Regions from separate parts of the Photobacterium ganghwense genome, predicted to be linked through region 4. Evidence: predicted binding sites of a transcription regulator. Region 4 holds the regulator's gene; each other region holds the start of a gene.
The links. Region 4 encodes CRP, which controls carbon source genes, mostly activating them, when cyclic AMP is high. Its sites were predicted from a motif close to TGTGANNNNNNTCACA; they were not measured.

Region 1 (5,558 bases), 870 kb from region 4:
TTGAGCGCGTGCAGTACTGCAGGGTGCAACGCATCATAGACACCGGCAACCCTGGCGTTGTTCCGGTCCACGGCCAGCAAATACTGGGTCAGGTCATTGCTGCCGACGGATATGAAGTCCACCCGATCTTTGAGTACCGGCAGCTGATAGAGGATGGAAGGCACTTCAATCATGATCCCGATGCGCGGGCGGCGCAGGCGGTAGCCCTGCTCCAGCGCAATGCTGGCCACCTCGGTATACGCACGTTCAATCAGTCGCAGCGATTCATCCAGCTCCGCAATGCCAGAAATCATCGGCAGCAGGATATCCATGTTGTCGAACCCAATACTGGCCCGCAGCATCGCCCTGACCTGCATCAGGAAAATTTCCGGATGATCGAGCGTAAAACGGATCCCGCGCCAGCCAAGGAAAGGATTATCTTCTTCAATCGTGAGGTAGGGCAACGGTTTATCCCCACCAATATCCAGCGTACGCATAACAACCGGTTTGTCACGGTAGGTGGAAAGTATCGAACGGTATTGCTGGGTTTGCTCTTCCTCAGAAGGGAAGCTGCGCTGCATCAGGAACGGCACTTCGGTCCGGTACAGCCCAACGCCGTCCACGCCACGATTTACTGCAATGCTGGTATCGGCACTGAGCCCGGCGTTCAGGTAGACGTGAATACGCTCTCCGTCCTGCGTTTTCGCCGGCTTCCCTAAATCGCCTTCGACGACTTTGGCCAGCTCATTCTCTTCCCGCAGCAGACGGGTGTATTCTGCCAATACATGCCGATTGGGGTTGACCAGCAGATCACCACGGTACCCATCGACAATAACCCGGCAGTTGTGAATTTTTTCCGGTACAAAGTCCACCCCCATAATCGCGGGGATACCCAGTGCCCGCGACAGAATAGCCGCGTGCGAGTTGGCAGCCCCTTCCTGTGACACCACCGCCGCCAGTTTATCGCGCGGCACACTGGCCAGCATGCCGGCAGTCAGCTCCCGGGTCAGCAGGACGATCGGCTCATCCCATTCAATGTCTGCCACTTCGTCGTTGTGAAGGAAGAACAGCAACCGCTGGCCCAGCTCGCGAATATCCCGCGCCCGCTCTTTAAGATAGCTGTCTTTCATATTGGCAAAGCGCGCGGAATAAATTTCAACGACCTGACGAATGGCCCACTCAGCCAGATCGCCTCCCGCCACCTTACTGAACAGATCTTTGCGCAGCATCGGGTCGTTGAGCAAGTGACTGAACAGATCAAATATTGCCAGCGTTTCTTTGTGCAGCTCGCTGTCAAAGCGCTTACGAAGCCGACGGAACTCCGCACTGGCCATTTCAATGGCAATGCTTAACCGCTCTTGCTCGGCTTCTGAATCCAGGCAGGATGCCGGAGCGATCGCTTCCAGACGGGGTTGATTATCATCCCACCAGGCGCGGGCAATCGCCACACCGGTTGATGCCGCAGAGCCCATCAGGTGTAAGCCGTCATGCTGATCCGGCCACATGCCCTGAGCTTTGGCATGGGCAAGGATCATCGCCAGCTGGGCAGCCAGCGTAACCATGAAAGATTCTTCGCTTTCGTCAAATTCGCGCTGATCGCGCTGCTGAATAACCAGCACGCCCAGTACCTGGCGCTGGTGAATGATCGGGGTACCGAAAAAAGAGCCGAAGACTTCTTCCCCGGTGCCCGGGATGTGCTTGAAATGAGGATGATGCTGAGCATCAGCAACGTTGATGGGTTCGGCGCGTTCCGCCACCAGCCCCACCAACCCTTCACCAAAGGCTAAGCCGACATGGCGGTGCGGTTTAGTCAGCCCCTGCGTTGCCATCAGGGTGTAGCGTCTGCGTCGGTTGTCGACAATGTACACAGAGCAGCACTCCGTTTTCATTGCCTTGCACGTGCTGACCACCAACTGATCCAGCGCATCAAGCAGACTTGGTGCACTTGCTACTTTTTCAACAATTTCTCTCAGTTGTGTCAGCATCTCCCGCCTGCTCCACTTCGTTTGGATCAGCTCCGTTTAACCCGGCGCTTCCTGCGTTCCTTGCGCTCCTTAAACGGCATGGCCATTGCCGCAAATTCTTTCAGCGCCCGCCGGTAGACATCCCGCTTAAAGGACACAACCTGACGCACCGGGTACCAGTAGCTGACCCAACGCCAACCATCAAACTCCGGTGTGCTGCCACGCTGCATGTTCACCTTTGACTCATCACATTCTAGGCTAAGCAAAAACCATTTCTGCTTCTGCCCGATACAAACAGGCTTAGAATCCCAGCGTACCAAACGCTTCGGCAGTTTGTAGCGCAGCCAGTGACGGCTGGTTGCAATAATCCGAACATCTTTCTTGGTAAGCCCCACTTCCTCATACAGTTCCCGGTACATGGCTTGTTCGGGGGTTTCTCCCTCATCAATGCCTCCCTGGGGAAACTGCCAGGAATGTTGTCCATATCGTCGAGCCCAGAATACTTGGCCATGGCTATTGCAGATCACGATTCCCACATTCGGGCGGTATCCATCGCCATCAATCACTGGACGACCTCAAGTATAAATCTCTATTAACAGTGATTTTTTCACAGACAATGCTGGGGGTAAACAAACATTCTTATTTATCATTCTATTTTCTTACTGAAGCCTCACTTTCTGGATAACTTTTCAGCTCCGCTGGTTTTATAAACAGAGCAATGAGACCTAGGCCACATTTATACACGTTTTCTGTGGATAGATTTGTGAAGAAGCCGTAAATCCCGCTGTTTTATCCTTAAAACCCCCACGAAAACCGCCATACCCCAAGATCGAAAAAATCAAAAAATAAACTACAAAACAATAACTAACAAAACAAAACCCCATAAACCCTGAATTCATAGCAAATGCCATAACTTAAAAAACCGGGATCGGTTAAAGATCCACCACCCTTGACGTTATCCACATCAAAAATCATCAACCGCTCAATAATGACGCAACCAAGCGCGCAAAATAACAACACACCCCTGTATAAATCCTCAGTTTCTAGGCTGAATGAAATGCATACCTCCCCACCTGTGGATAACTAATTCTGTAAGATCATTCTGCTTTTCTCCCGGAGAGGTCAGAAACGTAACCCAGCTAAATATCATTAGAAATTAAAAATAAAATCAATAACTTATTATTATCACCTGCGCATATTGCTGCGTCATTACGGTGATCAGCCCTCTGAGGGATGATCCGTATCTCTCCGCTGTTCTCCACTTTATGATTCATCCTACGGCCTGTGGTAGGATAGCGAGCCACAGTGTGAGGTACCGTAACGATGCAACCAACCCCAAAAACTGAACAGGAACTCCTGGAGCGAGCCCAGTCTCTGGCCGGCCTGACTCTGGGCGAACTGGCCGATGCCGCCGGCATGATCACACCTCCGGATCTGCGTCGTGATAAAGGCTGGGTGGGACAGTTGCTGGAATGGCATCTTGGCGCCACCGCCGGCAGTAAACCGGTACCGGATTTCGCTGAACTGGGGATCGAACTCAAGACAATCCCGATTGGCTACAACGGCAAACCGCTGGAAACGACCTTCGTCTGTGTTGCCCCGTTGATCGGCCTGCAGGGAGTCAGTTGGGAAAACAGCCACATCCGCCATAAACTGGCGCGCGTCCTGTGGATGCCGGTTGAAGGGGAGCGGGATATTCCGCTCGGGGATCGTCATGTCGGCTCCCCCCTGCTCTGGAGCCCGTCACCGGAGGAAGAACAGCAACTCCGGCGTGACTGGGAAGAGTTGATGGACATGATTGTCCTCGGTCAGGTTGAGCAGATCACGGCCCGCCATGGCGAGGTCTTACAATTGCGGCCGAAAGCCGCAAACGGGCGGGTACTGACTGAAGCCTACGGTGCCAACGGTCAGCCGATAAAAACGCAGCCGCGTGGCTTCTACCTGAAAACCCCGTTCACGGCGAGCCTGCTGGAACGATACTTTGTCATCTAATAACGCAGTGATCTCATACCGCAGAGCTCAAAAAACTCATCATATAAGCACCTCACTCATCGCCACGTTCTGACACCAGTAACCTCAAAATCCAGTAAGGGCAGGCAAACAGGCGGCGACGCAACAAATTCAGGCTTACAACGCAATCGTCATATCCTGCTGGCAACTGCCCGACTGGCCATCGGTCGACATACATTCATCGTGTGGATCGGTCACTCTCAGGGTCACGGAGGAGATACCGAGAGGTTTGAGCAGCTCTCTAACCTGTTCAATTGATTGAAAAGTCACCATTTGGTCATTGTCATCTTTCAGCGGCTCCAGCTGATTTTTATACTCCACTTCCATCAAATAATCCGCACATCCGGCATAACTGGTCAGAATACAGCGCGGCATATCTCCCTGCTCTGACCGGGTCCAGTGTTTAAACTGTGACAGTTTCATAATCTCTCCCATCGCTTTCCGTCCAGTAACTATTGGTCAGAACTGCAACATCATCAAGCTGCTAGGATGAATTTCCAGGGTTTACCTGCTCTTCTCAGAGCCGCTGACACAGGATATAGTCATATTAGGGTCCGCCCACAATTTGACAGGCTAGCAGTCCAAGGAGGGCTGATGAAATACCATAAAATTCCTCACTCCACCCTGGAGGTGAGCAAAATTTGTCTTGGCACCATGACCTTTGGTGAACAGAACAGTGAACAGGATGCTCACAGCCAACTGGATTTTGCTTTTGAGCGCGGTGTGAACTTTATCGACACCGCTGAAATGTACCCAGTCCCCCCAAAACCGGAAACACAGGGACTGACCGAAACCTATATCGGCAGCTGGCTGAAAAAGACCGGTCGCCGTGACAAAGTGGTGCTGGCGACCAAAGTTGCCGGGCCTCGTAACCTTCCCTATATCCGCCCGGATATGGCGCTGGATCGCCGCAATATCCACGATGCCGTCGAAGACAGCCTGAACCGTCTGCAAACGGACTATATCGATCTTTACCAGCTGCACTGGCCCCAGCGGGAAACCAACTGCTTCGGTCAGCTGAATTATGAATATAAAGAAGATCACTCCGGCGTCACAATCACTGATACTCTGGAAGCGCTGGCTGAACTGGTACGTGCGGGTAAAATTCGCTACATCGGCTTGTCGAACGAAACGCCATGGGGCGTGATGTCGTTCCTGCGTCTGGCAGAAAAACATGAGCTGCCGCGCGTCGTTTCCATTCAGAACCCTTACAACCTGCTCAACCGCAGCTTTGAAGTCGGATTGTCCGAGATCAGCCACCATGAGGGCGTTGAGCTACTGGCTTACTCACCACTGGCATTCGGCACACTGAGCGGCAAATACCTCAACGGTGCCCGCCCGGAAGGTGCCCGGTGTACATTGTTTGAACGCTTCCAGCGCTACTTTAACCCTCAGGGTATTGCGGCGGCCGCAGCCTATGTGGATGTGGCACGTAAGCACGGCCTGGATCCGGCGCAAATGGCATTGGCCTTTGTGAACCAGCGTCCGTTCGTTGCTTCTAACATCATCGGTGCTACTAACCTGGAACAACTGGAAGCGAATATCGCGAGTATCGATCTGACGCTAAGTGACGAAGTACTGGCCGATCTGCAAGCGGTCGGAATT
Region 2 (5,558 bases), 380 kb from region 4:
GAACTGACGCTCTATACCAGCGCAACCCTGCGCCGGGACAGCGAACGCAAGCTGCGCAGCACCCAGGCTTCCTACAAACGCATGCTTGGTGCAATGCACCGCGCAGAGCAGAAAATGACGCCGGTACTCAACACGTTGCGTGATAATACCCTATATCTTAAGCATAATCTTAATGCCGCGGCGATTGGTTCACTACAGGGCGAATTTAATACCCTGCAGCGCGATATTCAGCGGGCCATTACCGACATGGAAGCCGCCATCAGCGAGTCAGAGCGTTTTATCGCACAGCTGAAAAAAGCCTAACCGGCTACTCGCCGATTTGCCCATCCCGCAGCCGGGCCAATACCCAGTTGGCCCGCGCTTCCACGGTCCCCCAAGGCACCTCTGCCACTGCGTAACCCAACGCCTGATAGGTCGTCACCAGCTCGCGGTGAATCGCCTGAGCTTCAGCGAAGTTATGGGGACGCTCATCATCCTGCACATAAATCGACGCTTCCGGCGCGCAGAAAAACACAGTGGAATGATAGCCTTTGGCCGCCGCCAGATAATTCGCCGTCACCGGCACACCGCCGACTTTCAGGTAAGCACAAATATCCCCAATCGCCCGATCCACAAACGCCGGCATCGTACTGCACGCCGCCTGCTCACGCTGGCTGCTCATGCGATCCAGGCACAGCGCAGCAAAACCCGGTAAATCGGTCCAAGGCAGAATGCCGTCGTCACGGGCTGATTCTTCCCGGATCAGGGCGCGGGACACTTCCGGGTACGTCAGGTAGCCCCGTTGGGCCAGCGCCTGCAGCAGTGTGGTTTTGCCGGCACCAGGGCCGCCGGTGATGATTATCGGTTGCATAGGTCAGTTTTCCATTTACCTGGCCAGATAAAACAATCCCCCCATGCTTGCGCGATGGAGGGATTGATTCAGTACATGCGGTTAGCGATTATTTCGCTGAACGGCTTGCACGCTTACGATCGGTTTCCGTCAGCAGTTTCTTACGGATACGGATGCTTTCTGGCGTTACTTCTACCAGCTCGTCATCATCGATGAACTCAAGCGCCTGCTCCAGAGTGAACTTGATCGCCGGAGTCAGAACCTGTGCTTCATCCGTACCAGAAGCACGAACGTTAGTCAGCTGCTTACCTTTCAGACAGTTTACTGTCAGGTCGTTTGAACGGTTGTGAATACCGATGATCTGACCTTCGTACACTTCATCTGCGTGCTCAGCAAACAGACGGCCACGCTCCTGCAGGTTGAACAGTGCGTAAGTCAGGGCTTTACCGGTTGCGTTAGAAATCAGTACGCCGTTCACACGCTGGCCGATTTCGCCACCTTTGTGCGGACCGTAGTGATCAAACGTGTGGTACAGCAGGCCAGAACCTGAAGTCAGGGTCATGAACTCTGTCTGGAAGCCAATCAGGCCACGAGAAGGCATCATGAAGTCCATACGTACACGGCCTTTGCCGTCCGGTGCCATATCAGTCAGCTCACCTTTACGCAGACCGATGTTTTCCATGATGCCGCCCTGGTGCTCTTCCATCACGTCGATAGTCACCGTTTCATACGGTTCCATCAGCTGACCATCTTCTTCTTTCAGGATTACTTCCGGACGAGATACTGCCAGCTCAAAGCCTTCACGACGCATGTTTTCGATCAGGATAGACAGGTGCAGCTCACCACGGCCTGATACGCGGAACTTGTCCGGGTCATCCGTTTCTTCTACACGCAGAGCAACGTTGTGAACCAGTTCTTTCTGCAGACGCTCAAGAATGTTACGTGACGTTACGAACTTACCTTCTTTACCCGCAAACGGAGAGGTGTTTACCTGGAAGGTCATAGTAACTGTTGGCTCGTCAACAGACAGAGCTGGCAGCGCTTCAACAGCATTCACGTCACAGATAGTGTCAGAGATTTTCAGCTCGCCCAGACCTGTGATTGCGATGATGTCACCCGCTGTCGCCTGCGCAACATCGTGACGCTCCAGACCCAGGTAACCCAGTACTGTACCAACTTTACCGTTACGCTTAGTGCCGTCAGCACCCACAACGGTAACTTGCTGGTTTGGCTTCACCGAACCACGCGTAACACGGCCAACACCGATAACACCCACGTATGAGCTGTAATCCAGCTGAGAAATTTGCATCTGCAGCGAACCATCAACGTCAACGTTTGGCGCAGCAACGTTATCTACGATAGCCTGGAACAGAGGTTCCATGTTCTCGCCAGTTTCGCCTTCTTCCAGTGTTGCCCAGCCGTTCAGAGCCGATGCGTACACTACACGGAAATCCAGCTGCTCGTCAGTCGCACCCAGGTTGTCGAACAGGTCAAATACCTGATCCATAACCCAATCAGGACGTGCGCCCGGACGGTCAATTTTGTTGATTACCACGATTGGCTTCAGGCCGTGAGCAAACGCTTTTTGCGTTACGAAACGCGTCTGTGGCATCGGACCGTCAACGGCATCAACGATCAGCAGTACTGAGTCAACCATCGACATGATACGTTCAACTTCACCACCGAAGTCGGCGTGTCCCGGAGTATCAACGATGTTGATGCGGTAATCGTTCCAGTTGATCGCTGTGTTCTTAGCCAGAATGGTAATACCACGCTCTTTTTCGATGTCGTTGGAATCCATTACGCGTTCTTCTACTTCACCGCGAGACTCTAACGTGCCAGATTGCTGAAGCAATTTGTCAACCAGAGTCGTTTTACCGTGGTCAACGTGCGCAATGATTGCGATATTTCTTAATTTATCGATCTGTGGATTTGACATGTGTTTTACATTCACTCAGAACATGCAGCGACCGGACGGTTGCCACGTGGTTAAAAAAACGGCTCATAATCTAACAGATTTTACGTCAAAACCCACCTATTATGTGATTTATATCACCGGCTTTTTTGCGCTCAAGCGCACCATGCCCCCGTATCCCCCGCCGTTTGGGCGATTTAAGCTGAATAATGGCAGCGACTTCCGGCCGTTCCCCTCTTTATTTGACGTTTCCATGAAACCGACCACTTTTTCCTGAAACTCCCGCCAGCAGCAATTGACAATATGCGACCATGGACTAATAGTAATGGCGCGCACCAGGAAAGACGGGACTTGTCACCAATCGCACCACAATGGTGCACAGCATCACCAAGTTGGTGCATCAGAAGTGCGCATTTGCCCTTTTACTCACGCTAATGCGCTGTTTTGGGGCTTTTAAAAGTTGGCACGGTTCTCGCTTAATAGATTTTAGCTGAGCAATGCATGCTCATTACCTATTTTGTGGCCCGTTGCCCAATCTAACACCGGAGGTTACTCAAGATGTCAGTTGAAAACGTACTCGCGCTGATCCAGGAAAACGAAGTCAAGTTTGTTGACCTACGCTTTACCGATACCAAAGGTAAAGAGCAGCATATCTCTATCCCAGCTCACCAGATTGATGCCGACTTCTTTGAAGAAGGTAAAATGTTCGACGGTTCTTCTGTTGCTGGCTGGAAAGGCATCAACGAATCAGACATGGTAATGATGCCAGACGCATCATCAGCAGTACTGGACCCGTTCACAGAAGATGCCACTCTGAACATTCGTTGTGACATCCTGGAACCTGCGACTATGCAGGGCTACGATCGCGACCCACGTTCTATCGCTAAACGCGCAGAAGACTACATGCGCTCAACTGGCATCGCTGACACTGTATTGGTTGGTCCAGAACCAGAATTCTTCCTGTTCGATGACGTGAAATTCTCGACCGATATGTCTGGTTCTTTCTTCAAGATTGACGACATCGAAGCGGCATGGAACACAGGTTCTGACATCGAAGGCGGTAACAAAGGTCACCGTCCAGGCGTGAAAGGCGGTTACTTCCCAGTGGCGCCGGTTGATTCTTCTCAGGATATCCGTTCAGCCATGTGTCTGATCATGGAAGAGATGGGCCTGGTTGTTGAAGCACACCACCACGAAGTCGCGACTGCAGGTCAGAACGAGATCGCCACGCGCTTCAACACGCTGACAACCAAAGCGGACGAAATCCAGATCTACAAATACGTTGTACACAACGTCGCACACGCTTTCGGCAAAACCGCGACCTTCATGCCTAAACCACTGGTGGGCGACAACGGTTCTGGTATGCACGTACACCAATCTCTGGCGAAAGACGGTCAGAACCTGTTTGCGGGCGACAAATACGGCGGCCTGTCTGAAATGGCTCTGTACTACATCGGCGGTATCATCAAGCACGCACGTGCACTGAACGCACTGACTAACCCGTCGACCAACTCGTACAAGCGTCTGGTTCCTCACTACGAAGCACCAGTAATGCTGGCTTACTCAGCGCGTAACCGTTCTGCTTCTATCCGTATCCCTGTGGTACCAAGCCCGAAAGCGCGTCGTATCGAAGTGCGCTTCCCAGATCCAGCAGCAAACCCATACCTGGCGTTTGCAGCCATGCTGATGGCGGGTCTTGACGGTATCCGGAACAAGATCCACCCAGGGGAAGCGATGGATAAAGACCTGTACGATCTGCCAGCTGAAGAAGCAGCAGAGATTCCAAAGGTTGCAGAATCACTACAACAAGCGCTTCAGTGCCTAGACGAAGATCGTGAGTTCCTGACCGCTGGCGGCGTGTTCTCTGATGACTTCATTGATTCTTACATCGCTCTGAAAACTCAGGACGTGCAGAAGATCAACATGGCGACGCACCCACTGGAATTCGAACTGTACTACTCTGTATAAGAAATTCGCAGTGTAATCACAGCGTTACTTTTAGGCCGGCTTCACAAGCCGGCCTTTTTACACTTGCCGTTGGTCAGACCGGGTCCAACAATGGAGATATGTCCACGACGACCTTCACCGGTGCTGCTATGAAACCCACGACCCTGCTGCTTTTCAGCCTGCTTGCCGCCCCGGCATGGGCTCAGTCGACACTGTATACCTGGGAAGATGCCGATGGCGTCGTCCATTTCAGCGATCAACCCCGTCCCGGAGCCAAACCGCTGGCACTCAAAGCCCCGGAAGTCGAGCCCCCGGCCGCTGAGCCCGACACCATACTGGATACCACGTCTGAGGTGAGTCCGTCCGACAGCATCTCTGACCCCAGCGTAACCGACGCGGATCCGGCCAGCCCCAGCGATGATGCCCTGGCCCAGCCTATCATCAGCATGCTGACACCGGCCCACCAGCAGACGATCCGTGACAACAGTGGCACCATTACAGTGACCGCCACCAGTAATCGCAAACTCAATAAAGGTCATACTGCCCACCTGCGGCTGGATGGCAAGGTCATCGGTCGCGCTCAGACAGATCTGGACTGGCAGCTCACCAATATTGATCGCGGCAAGCACACGCTTCAAGTCGAACTCTTAAAATACGGCAAGGTTATTGCATCTTCAGAGACAGTCACTGTCTTTCTGCACCGTGCCAGCGTCCTGCAGCGAACCCAGCCCCAGCCAGTGCCCAAGTAACAGGCAAGGCTGAATTTTTCGTTCACGTTACCAGACAGACAGGCTACACTTGATTGCACCAAGTTGGTGCATCGCCAGTTCCATGCACCATGATGAGAATATGGACAAGGATGGTAAT
Region 3 (5,558 bases), 990 kb from region 4:
TTGCCTTTGACCTGATACTCAAACACCGTACGGATATTATCCATCGCCACATCCGGGTTGAAATGCGCCATGGCGTAAGCCTGTTTCCAGGTATCCCACGGCCAAGTCAGATTACCAGAGAACCAGCGAGCCGTGACGGAAGGCGTTACGGTTGACTGGTGAATATCCCCGGCTGCCGAACGCCAGTTGCCGTTCAGGGTCATCATCGCTTTAACCCCCACACGAGCCTGAGCTTCCGTTGCCTGCTGATTCACCATGCCCGATGCAATATACGAGTTCCAACGCTCATCCGTAGCCAGCATATAAGGCTGCGGATTAGCAAGAATGTCGTTGATTTTGCGCGCTTCTTTCTCCACTTCTTCGGCATTATGGAGATGTGAGTACGTGGTGTAGATCTTCACCATGCCATCGGCAGGCACGTGCTGGCCAGCCGTCGATGAGAACGCAATATTATTGCTCTCAACATGGGTCTGGTTAGCCACAGAGCGCACAATCCGGAATTCTGCATCCCCATCATTGCGGATGGCCCAGTTGTCTTTCATCTCGCCGAAACGAATTTTCAGACCGTTTTCAATTGGTTCGATACGGCGCTGGTAATCCGGATACATGTCATCCACTGACATGGTTTCATAACCCGGTGTCGAACGGGCTTTTTCCAACAGCTCACCGTCCCAGGTCAGCGCCAGTTCCATCGCTTTACCGCTGTGGTTGGTAATCTGAGTCTCGACCAGTGAGGTCCGATCCGTCACAAACCGCAGCACCATTTGTACGGTCAGCACGTCTGTTTTGAGAATTTGCACTAATGCGCCCGGCGTGCTGTACACCGTTGCTTCAGCACCTGCGAGATCAATCACTTCCCCGCTCAGGCGATCGGCAATGTGGAGCTTGTCAAATGCCTGTCCTGACATGTAATGCGCATATTCCTGGGTAATCTGCATGATCCCGCCAAATGCCCCATAGCCTTGCTCATCGGCTGGCAACAAATGCCCATGCCACGCCCCTAAATCAACAAATGCGTTGTATTTCAGGTTGCTGTACTCGTCATAGTCACGAAGAAACGCCGGAGATCCGGTGCGGTCGATAACATTTTTGTATGGGCCGGATGGTACGGCGGCGGTTTTCTCATCCTGGGAGCTGCTATTACAGCCCGCCAGCGCAATGACTGAACCTATCAGAGCGGCTAACACTGTGTGTCGAAACATATTGATTCCCTCTTGCTCCCAGTGCCAGCGTCGCCCGGACACAGGGAAAAATGGTGCTGAAAAGAAATTGCCTTGCTCAAAGAAAACAATCGCAATGTCATAAAATACGAAAATTCGGAGGGATAATAATTTGGTAAAACTTTAAGTAAAAGATACAGAAATCACACTTTATTTTTTTAGTGAATCAATTATCAATAGTAAGAATGGAAAACGAAGGGGATAACAATGAATAACTATTTAAAGCGACGGAGAGAGTCTGGACAAAGGATCACACTGTATTGGAATTGAACAGTTAAGCATTTGTTATTACTGATAACTATGGGGATTTTGACGCGTAACTTAATTCGTTACATACAGAAAGAAAGCAGGCAGAGCTATCAGAAAGGTTTCTGGAACAAGGTCACGTATTCCTTGTAAGGCAATGACGGATGGACACAGTGTCGTGCGAAACACTGGTTAAATCATGACATTTTTCAGTTAACACATGCCATTCTTGGCCATAGATTGTTTCGTTAATCTCTCATTTGTAACTCAACGTATCAGCCGTTTTTTAAAGCAACGGACAAGCCCGTTTCTTCGTGTATGCACTCTGTATTCAGTTACAAAAAACGAGTCTCGTCATGGGGGCAATGCGATGAATTTGGCTACCACCGTGCCTGAAAAGAAAAAAACCAGTGCTTTCGCACTGGTTTTTTCATGATTTTTTACCTGATACTAGACTGACGAACAGGCAGAGCGTTTTACACCAAATGAATAGCCGCTCCTGCCGGTCTCAGACTCAGTATTTACTGGGCCAGCATACGGCGTGCAGCTTCAACCACGACTTTGATTGAGCGAGCTTCTGTTTCTTTCAGCGTGGCGTGGTCAGGAATTTCTTTCTGTGTACGGTTGATGATAACACCCGCCACACAACCAGCACGCAGGCCAGAACTTGCACACATGGTCAGCAGCGTGGCTGATTCCATCTCAAAGTTCAGCACGCCCATTTCCTGCCACTCTTTCATTGAGCCCTGGAAACGACGTACCACACGGCCAGAGAATGTGTCGTAACGTTCCTGACCTGGGTAGAAAGTATCACTGGAAGCCGTTACGCCTGTGTGAACGGTTGCACCATCAGCATCACAAGCCGCTTTCATGGCTGTTGCCACATCAAAGTCAGCCACGGCAGGAAATTCCATCGGCGCAAAGTGCAGGCTGGCACCGTCCAGACGCACAGAGCCGGTAGTCACAATCATGTCACCCACATTAATATGCGGCTGGATTGCACCTGTGGTACCGACACGCAGGAAAGTACGAACGCCCAGCTGAGCCAGCTCTTCCACCGCGATAGAAGTTGATGGGCCACCGATACCTGTAGAACACACTACTACTGGCTTGCCGTCCAGCTTGGCACGGTAAACTGTGTACTCACGCGCACTAGCCAGAAATTCAGGATTTTCCATCAGGTTCGCGATTTTCTCTACGCGAGCAGGGTCGCCAGGAATAATCGCCAGTTCAGCACCGTTAAGATCGGCTTTGGTCACACCCAGATGAAATACTGCGTTGTCAGACATAGTCATATCCTTTTTTGTTATTGCCGCCAGATAGGGATAAGAGGCTAGCGGCTCTACGTGAGTTGTTTCACAAGCACTCGATAATCTGTTACTCAAAAGGCTTCGCGTCAGAAGCACTTGTGAAACACAGAATAACGATAGCTCATAGCAACCAATAGTTAAGTGATGATTGTCACATTAAGAGAAAGGTATGACTTTTAAAATTTCAGTTAATAGTGACCATAGTCACATAAAAACGTTTACCTTTGCGATATATCACACTATTTGTTTTGAATATCACCAGTAAAAAAGCCAGCTGCATCTTGCACCCGGCTCTTTACTTGATGGAATTTACAACGATTTTTTGTCCGAGCTCAAAACGTTCGACTCTTTTTTCTGACTCTTTTCTTCTTACTGAAGACCTTAAACCTGTCTCTTTTACCTTTGCCTCTTTTACCTTTGCCTCTTTTACCTCTGTCTTTTATACCTTTGTCCCTTAAACCTTGAACTGGGTCACCATCCCTTTCAATTGCTCTGCCAGCTGCGCAATCTCACTGGTCGCATTCTGACTCTGAGTGGCAGCAACGGCATTCTCCTCTGCAATCCGTCGTACCGACACCACATTTTGGTTGATACTTTCAGCCACCGAACTTTGCTCTTCTGCTGCACTGGCAATTTGCATGTTCATATCATTAATCACACTCACCGCATGAGTAATGGCTTTCAGCGCAGCTCCGGTATCGGCGGCCTGTCCCACGCTGGCAACCGCTTGATCCTTGCCGTGGTTCATCACGGTTACCGCACTTTTCACACCAGACTGAAGCTGTTCAATCAGCGTCTGAATCTCCTCGGTAGATGACTGGGTACGCTGTGCCAGCGAGCGGACTTCATCAGCCACAACAGCGAAACCACGTCCCTGCTCACCGGCTCGTGCGGCTTCAATGGCAGCATTCAGAGCCAGCAGGTTGGTCTGTTCGGCAATTTCCCGAATCACGTTGAGGATCCGGCCAATATTCATGGTCTCTTTCTCGACCTCATGAAGCTTCGCTGAGCAATCCATCACCTGATCAGAGAGCTGATTAATCGACTGAATCGTCTCTTCGACCACCTTCCCACCGACAGTGGCTTCGCGGTCTGCCTGATCGGCCGCTTCCGCCGCCCGTGCCGCATTATCGGCAACGTCATGAACAGTCACGGTCATTTCGTTCATCGCCGTCGCAACCAGTTCCGTCTCCTTTTCCTGCTCTTCAATGCCGTGATTAGACTGCGCTGCAGTCACGGCCAGCTCTTCAGCCGCAGACGCCAGCTCAATACTGGCTGCAGAGATTGTGGTGATCATATTGCGCAGATTCGTGGCGGTATGTTGCACCGCGTCCAGCAACTGGCCGGTTTCATCCTTGCTGTGGTTGTCAATCACCAGCGTCAGATCCCCTTCCGACAACTGGTTCGCCGCCTGCACCGCGCGCCGGATAGGCCCGGTAATCGCCTTGGTGAGGATATATGCTGCCACCGCCCCCGCAATCACCGCCGCCACAGAGAGAATCACGTTCATGGTAATTCGACGGCTGGTCACTGCCACCAACTGTGGCCCGAGCTGATCCTGATCATTTATCACCGACATTTTCACGGCATCCAGATCGGAAGCAATCGCTGGCCCGATTTTATTCAGACTTTCGTAGATCAGGGTATTGCGCGCGTTGATATCGCTATAAATGGTACTCAGGCTGTCCAGATAATCGCGATGGGCGGTGTGAAACTGGCCCAGCAACCCTTTGCGCACCGGATTCGCCACCAGCTGATTAAGACGATTCAAAGGTTCGCTGATTGAAGTGTCCAGCGTTGAACGCGCCATATTAAAATCGGTCTGAAGTCCGGTGTGCAGAAAATCAGTGATATAAAGCCGCCCGGTTTGCAGTACTTCCTGCACTTTAGTGGCAAAGAAAAAGGTCTGGTAATCATTGTCCTGATACGCTGAGTGGGCAATTGATGCCATCGTGCTGAACAGAGTGTCGTAGAGTGGCTCCAGCTTATCTTTACGGACCTGATTGCTCCGTTGGGTCAGCGCTGCCATTTCCTCAAACGACTGATTGTATTCTTTCAAACTATCATCAATTTGAGTGAGCAACGCTGAACGTTCCGGATCATGAACCGACTGACGGGTTTCAGCCATTAAGGTATTCACTTTATCCAGATAACGGGTGAATTGCCGCAGATCTTCATCACGCTGGCTCAACAGGTAGTCTTTGACGTTCATCCTTACCATCAGCATGTTGGCTTCCAGACGTCCGGTCAGATTACTGTCGCGTGCCAGCTCCCGGTAAGAGCCAATCCCCTGCTCGGTATCACGCAGCGCCATGATACTGATGGTCAGGATCACAGACAGCAGACCTAATACAACGGCAAAGCCAATTCCGATTTTCCATCCCAGTTTTAAGTCTCTGACCATAGTGTCCCCCCAACTCCCTGTGTTTTGGCGTGCTCAATTTGTCCCGATCTGTATTAGATATCCTGTATTGAATACAGTGGCGGCAGCGATGTACTCATTTCGCCCCTTCGACATCAATGCCCGACTAAATATATGTTGATGTCAGCTCTTATTGGCAATCACTATGATCAGTTATAGCAAGAAACAGGATGCATATTATTTTTTGTTTCGGATGATTGATAGCGGTCATTATTTAACCATTAATTTTTCAACCAACCGTAAACAGCGTCTTCTCCGCCAACCTCTGGCATGCCAATGCCGAGCCCGCATCATGGGTATTCCCCCACGCCATACAGAAAATCAGTCAGATAAAAAAAGGACACTGTTCGAATAACAGTG
Region 4 (5,558 bases):
TCTCTGCCCGTACGGCGGCCATGTCGGGTTTGTGACCGGCAGCTGGCGGCGACCGGATTTCTGGCTGGAAACCACCGTGCCGGAATGGTTCAGCCCTTTCCTGCCAGCAGACGCCGACCACGACTAGCACCAGCGCTCTACAACTGGCGAAATTCCCCCTATAATTTCGCCAGATTTCGCAACTACCGAGTATTTCCTATGATTATTCCCTGGCAAGAGATTGATCCCGAAACCCTCAACAACCTGATTGAGCATTTTGTCCTGCGTGAAGGGACCGATTACGGTGAGCGTGAGCTCAGCATGGATGAGAAAGTCAGCCGGGTTCGCCAGCAACTGGAACGGGGTGAGGCCGTGATTGTCTACTCCGAACTGCACGAAACCGTGGATATTAAATTGCGCCGTCACCTGGGCTAACTGCCTCTACGCGTTCCGTTTTCTGGTCGGCATTTTTCACAATCCGGCTTGACCTGACCGCGCCACCCTGTTAATAACTCTTTCCGTTAATGTTAACGACAGGGTTTGTCATGTCTGCAAAACATCCCATTATTGCAGTAACAGGGTCCTCAGGGGCGGGTACCTCCACCACCTCGGAAGCATTTCGTAAGATGTTCAATATGATGAACATCAACGCCGCCTGGCTGGAAGGTGACAGTTTTCACCGCTTCACCCGACCGGAGATGGATGTGGAAATCCGTAAAGCCAAAGAGCAGGGCCGCCACATCAGCTACTTCGGCCCGCAGGCGAATGATTTCCCCCTGCTGGAATCTTTTTTCCGCCAGTACGGCGAGGATAGTAGCGGGAAATTCCGCCGCTATCTGCACACCTTCGATGAGGCGGTGCCTTACAACCAAATGCCGGGGACATTCACCCCGTGGCAGGATTTACCGGAAAACACCGATGTGCTGTTCTATGAAGGACTGCACGGCGGGGTTGTGGATGGCGACACCAATGTTGCCCAACATGTGGATCTGCTGATCGGCATGGTGCCTATTGTCAACCTGGAATGGATCCAGAAGATCGTGCGCGACACCCGCGATCGCGGCCATTCACGGGAAGCCGTGATGGATTCAATTGTCCGCTCAATGGATGATTACCTGAACTACATCACGCCGCAGTTCTCCCGCACCCATATCAACTTCCAGCGCGTCCCGACGGTCGACACCTCGAACCCGCTCAGTGCCAAGGCGATCCCGAGCCTGGATGAGAGCTTTGTAGTGATCCGCTTCCGCGGTATCAAGAAAGTCGATTTTCCTTACCTGCTGGCGATGATTCAGGGCTCTTTCATGTCACGCCACAACACCCTGGTGGTGCCGGGCGGTAAGATGAGTTTTGCGATGGAGCTGATTATGCGTCCACTGATCCAGCAGTTAATTGATACCGGCAAGATCAGCTAATCGCGACGAGGTGTTATTGAGTTTGGCTTAGCGAGCAGCGTGAACGAACCGGCCTCAGCGCCGCACCCGGTACCGACAAGACACCGCCCGCCCAGTGCATTGCACCGGGCGGGCGGCAATTTAACATATCAGGCGTTCTCGTCAGTTAACTGACGATAGCCGATTAATCCTGAGCGATCACTTCATAAGAGTGCGTCATTTCTACCCCTTCCCCCAGCATCAGGCAAACCGAGCAGTATTTTTCCAGTGAATCGGCCACGGTTTTGGCGACCACCGCTTCATCCAGATCGTGGCCGGCGACCACAAAATGAATGTTGGCAGAAGTAAACAGACGCGGGGCCTGATCACGGCGTACTGAGGTAATTTGCGCTTCGCAGGCCGTGATTTTCTGCCCGGCAGATTTCAGGCCGTCAACCACATCTACCGAACTGCAGCCACCCGCAGCCATTAAAACCATTTCCATCGGACTTGGCGCTTTTTCTCCGCCGTTTCCGTCCATCACCACGCTGTGACCGGAATTTGACTGACCCAAAAAGGTCAAATTCTCGACCCATTTCACTCGTGATTGCATGGCTTTCTCCTTCTCTAAAATAGGGTGTTTTGGCACTATCTGACAACTGTGTGATCATGTGCACACTTATGACCACGAAATGGCCTTTTCCGATAGATCAATATCAAGAAATACGCGCCGAAAAAAGATAAACTCTGAACTAATTATTCACGTGAGCTTGCAGCCCAGCGGTTGACTGAATATCCTAAACGGCGAACAAATTATTGTTAGGCCCAGCCTCAAACTTATAGGGACGTCGTTGTTGGGCAACAAACGCAGAGGAAGTTAGTAATATGGTTCCAGGTAAACCTCAAACAGATCCAACTCTAGAGTGGTTTCTTTCCCATTGCCACATCCACAAGTACCCATCAAAAAGTACGTTGATCCATGCAGGGGAAAAAGCGGAAACACTCTACTACATCGTTAAGGGTTCTGTTGCTGTCCTAATCAAGGATGAAGAAGGCAAGGAGATGATCCTGTCATACCTAAACCAGGGTGACTTCATCGGTGAGCTTGGCCTGTTCGAAGAAGGCCAGGAGCGTACCGCTTGGGTTCGCGCGAAGACCCCATGCGAAGTGGCAGAAATTTCATTCAAGAAATTCCGCCAGCTGATTCAGGTTAACCCTGATATTCTGATGCGCTTGTCAGCACAGATGGCTCGCCGTCTGCAAGTGACCAGCCAGAAAGTCGGCGACCTGGCATTCCTGGACGTAACAGGCCGCATTGCTCAGACACTTCTGAACCTGGCAAAACAGCCGGATGCAATGACTCACCCGGATGGCATGCAGATTAAGATCACCCGTCAGGAAATCGGGCAGATTGTTGGCTGTTCCCGTGAAACGGTTGGCCGTATTCTGAAGATGCTGGAAGAGCAGAACCTGATCTCTGCGCACGGTAAAACCATCGTGGTTTACGGTACGCGCTAAGATGCCGCTGCAACGTCAGTGAAAAAAGCCGCGCTCAGCGGCTTTTTTATTATCTGCGACCAGCATACCAACTAGCCCTTATCCCTTTATGCACCCCCAGCTTCAGAGTCCCTCTCACGACGTCCCCCTCGCTCATTACCGTGTTGCCAGGAACCGTACTTAGCAACATTGGCATTAGCAGCAACATTGGCGGGACTTGAATGCTCGCGACACCCAGTACAGCGCGAGAGATCGCCCGGCGTTGCGGCGCGATACATCCGAGAGTTGCCGACACGCTCACCCTTTTCCCCCTTGCCTCCGGCCGGACAAGTGCTACATTCAGGAGAGACGCCTATGCAACTGATGCAAGGTCCTGACACGGATAACAGATATGGATATCGAGCGTTTTTCCCCGCACCAGCCCTCATTGAGCCCGGCTATCATTGCCCCGTTGCCTGCCACCGTCGAGTTGACCGGCTTTAGCGGCAACCGCCATTACCATGAGCAAACAGCCTTACAGGACGGCTGTCCGGCTGCCCTGCCGTTGCCACCGCTGGATTGCCAGCACTGACGCTGATAACCGATGCCTGCCATGCGCTGGCACTAAACGCCAAGTACTCAACACCTGACACTAAACACCTAGCACCGAATAATTGGCACTAAACACCATCCCACAAACATGTGGTACGAAACAGCAGAGCCTGAACGAAAAAAGCCCTGCAACAACCGCTGCGGGGCAAAGGGAAAGCATCTCATTGGGATTCTGATCGGTTATCGCTCTTGACCAGAGAGCAGCCTTGAAGGTCAGACCCTCAAGGCTTGGTGACCCATTCTGTGATAAATGGGCGTTTTACATGTTCGTACTTTCGAAGATCTTGTCGGCAGATGCTTCTACAAAGCCCGAGTACAACTCACCGTCAGGCATTGGGTAACGCTTAGCGAACTCATAGAAGCCACCCGGAATCGAGTGAACACCATCCGTAAAGCCGACATCAACCCGATCAGCCATGGTCGATGACTGTTCCAGCAGCACTTCAGGGCTGCCTTTGACTTCACCGCCTGACTCATTGATGACAAACCCGTTGTGACGCAGCAGCTGGTTCACCTCAACCACTTCGGTAAACTGCTCAAGCTGGTTGATGCTGACCGTAAAGTGGTTAGCCCCGTAACCGTGCGCAGCCACCCAACCCGCATACTCACTTTCTGCTGACAGCATGTCGTAGGTCGCAAAATCCAGCTCCCACAAACGGCCGCCGTACAGGAACGCAGGATCATTCAGCGCCTCTTCCGGTACTTGGTTAACCAGCTCACGCACCGCTTGCTGCAGTTCAGAACTGAATTGTCCAACCATCAACTCACTGATGAACACTTTCGGTGCACGCGGGTTCGGGTGCTCAAAGTGCTCAGCATACAGCTTCTTCGCTTCGAAATGATACTTGCCGCACGGTTTGTAGCCGATCGCGATAAACGGCGCCGCCAGGCGATCCAGTCCCACTTTGGGCAGGTTGAAGGTACGCAACGCAATATGATCATTAAGCAGCGGTTCGTCTTCGGTCAGCAGGTCATGAACCTGCGCCGCTGACGGACACAAACGCTGAATGTAATCCTGCCACAGCCCTTCAAACAGTTTCTCTACCCTTTCCATGTGTTTGCCATCCTCTTAACTAAAGTGAACTCAGGCGCCCGGACTTACAGGCTGATCCCCGGTGATAGTTGCGCCGGAACTTCAGTGTGGTCGCCTTCCATTGATGCCATTGGGTAGGCACAGTAGTCTGCCGCGTAGTACGCACTTGGACGCAGGTTGCCCGAAGCCCCCGGACCACCGAACGGTGCATCACCGCTTGCGCCCGTCAGCTGACGGTTACGGTTCACGACACCGGCACGGATATGGTCAATGAAGTATTGCCACTCGCTGTCGTCGGTAGAAACCAGACCAGCAGACAGGCCGTAACGGGTGTTGTTTGCCAGCTCAACCGCCTGCTCCAGATCATCATAGCGAGCCACTTGCAGCAGCGGACCGAAATATTCTTCATCCGGCAGCACGGCAATATCACTGACTTCGATGATACCCGGCGTCACCACGGCGCCCTGGCCGCGAGTCGCTTCCAGCAGCGGTTTGCCACCCAGTTCAATCAGGTTAGCCTGAGCACGGATAATGTTGTCTGCGGCCTGAACCGAAATCTGCGGCCCCATAAACGGTGCCGGCTCATCGAACTGGCCACCCACTTTAATGTTGCCGGCAACTTCAATCAGACGAGCCAACACGGCATCGCCAGCTTCCCCTTTCGGCAGGTACAGGCGACGGGCACAGGTACAACGCTGACCGGCACTGATAAACGCTGACTGAATAATAGTGTAGACGGTTGCATCCAGCTCACCATACTGGGAGGAGATCACCATCGGGTTGTTGCCGCCCATTTCCAGCGCCAGCATTTTGCCCGGCTGACCAGCAAACTGACGGTGCAGCAAGTGGCCGGTATTGGCACTGCCGGTAAACAGCAGACCATCAATCCCGTTTGATCCTGCCAGCGCTTCACCCGTTGCTCGCGCACCCTGAACCAGGTTGAGCACGCCAGCTGGCAGACCCGCCTGTTGCCACAGTTTCATGGTCTCTTCCGCGATTTTCGGCGTCAGGTCAGACGGTTTGAACACCACGGTATTCCCCGCCAGCAGCGCCGGTACGATGTGACCGTTTGGCAGGTGACCCGG

Region 1: rppH (RNA pyrophosphohydrolase) is a predicted target of CRP. The motif match lies at 2,663-2,678, and genes of this name have one in related genera.
Region 2: typA (translational GTPase TypA) is a predicted target of CRP. The motif match lies at 2,871-2,886, and genes of this name have one in related genera.
Region 3: udp (uridine phosphorylase) is a predicted target of CRP. The motif match lies at 2,970-2,985, and genes of this name have one in related genera.

The regions. Positions count from the first base shown of each region.
Region 1 covers NZ_CP071325.1:2,891,686-2,897,243, forward strand. Annotated here, with positions in the region: gene ptsP (phosphoenolpyruvate--protein phosphotransferase) at 1-1,964, opposite strand, end outside; gene rppH (RNA pyrophosphohydrolase) at 1,991-2,509, opposite strand; gene mutH (DNA mismatch repair endonuclease MutH) at 3,267-3,935, shown strand; gene FH974_RS13125 (DUF6482 family protein) at 4,071-4,376, opposite strand; gene FH974_RS13130 (NADP(H)-dependent aldo-keto reductase) at 4,548-5,558, shown strand, end outside.
Region 2 covers NZ_CP071325.1:3,376,078-3,381,635, forward strand. Annotated here, with positions in the region: gene FH974_RS15305 (DUF2959 domain-containing protein) at 1-303, shown strand, start outside; gene FH974_RS15310 (AAA family ATPase) at 308-850, opposite strand; gene typA (translational GTPase TypA) at 939-2,768, opposite strand; gene glnA (glutamate--ammonia ligase) at 3,303-4,712, shown strand; gene FH974_RS15325 (DUF4124 domain-containing protein) at 4,811-5,440, shown strand.
Region 3 covers NZ_CP071325.1:1,230,475-1,236,032, reverse strand. Annotated here, with positions in the region: gene ygjK (alpha-glucosidase) at 1-1,202, opposite strand, end outside; gene udp (uridine phosphorylase) at 1,988-2,755, opposite strand; gene FH974_RS05905 (HAMP domain-containing methyl-accepting chemotaxis protein) at 3,231-5,180, opposite strand.
Region 4 covers NZ_CP071325.1:242,523-248,080, reverse strand. Annotated here, with positions in the region: gene FH974_RS01175 (hydrolase) at 1-127, shown strand, start outside; gene FH974_RS01170 (YheU family protein) at 199-414, shown strand; gene FH974_RS01165 (phosphoribulokinase) at 525-1,394, shown strand; gene FH974_RS01160 (OsmC family protein) at 1,558-1,965, opposite strand; gene crp (cAMP-activated global transcriptional regulator CRP) at 2,238-2,870, shown strand; gene FH974_RS01150 (hypothetical protein) at 3,241-3,420, shown strand; gene FH974_RS01145 (DUF1338 domain-containing protein) at 3,700-4,494, opposite strand; gene astD (succinylglutamate-semialdehyde dehydrogenase) at 4,539-5,558, opposite strand, start outside.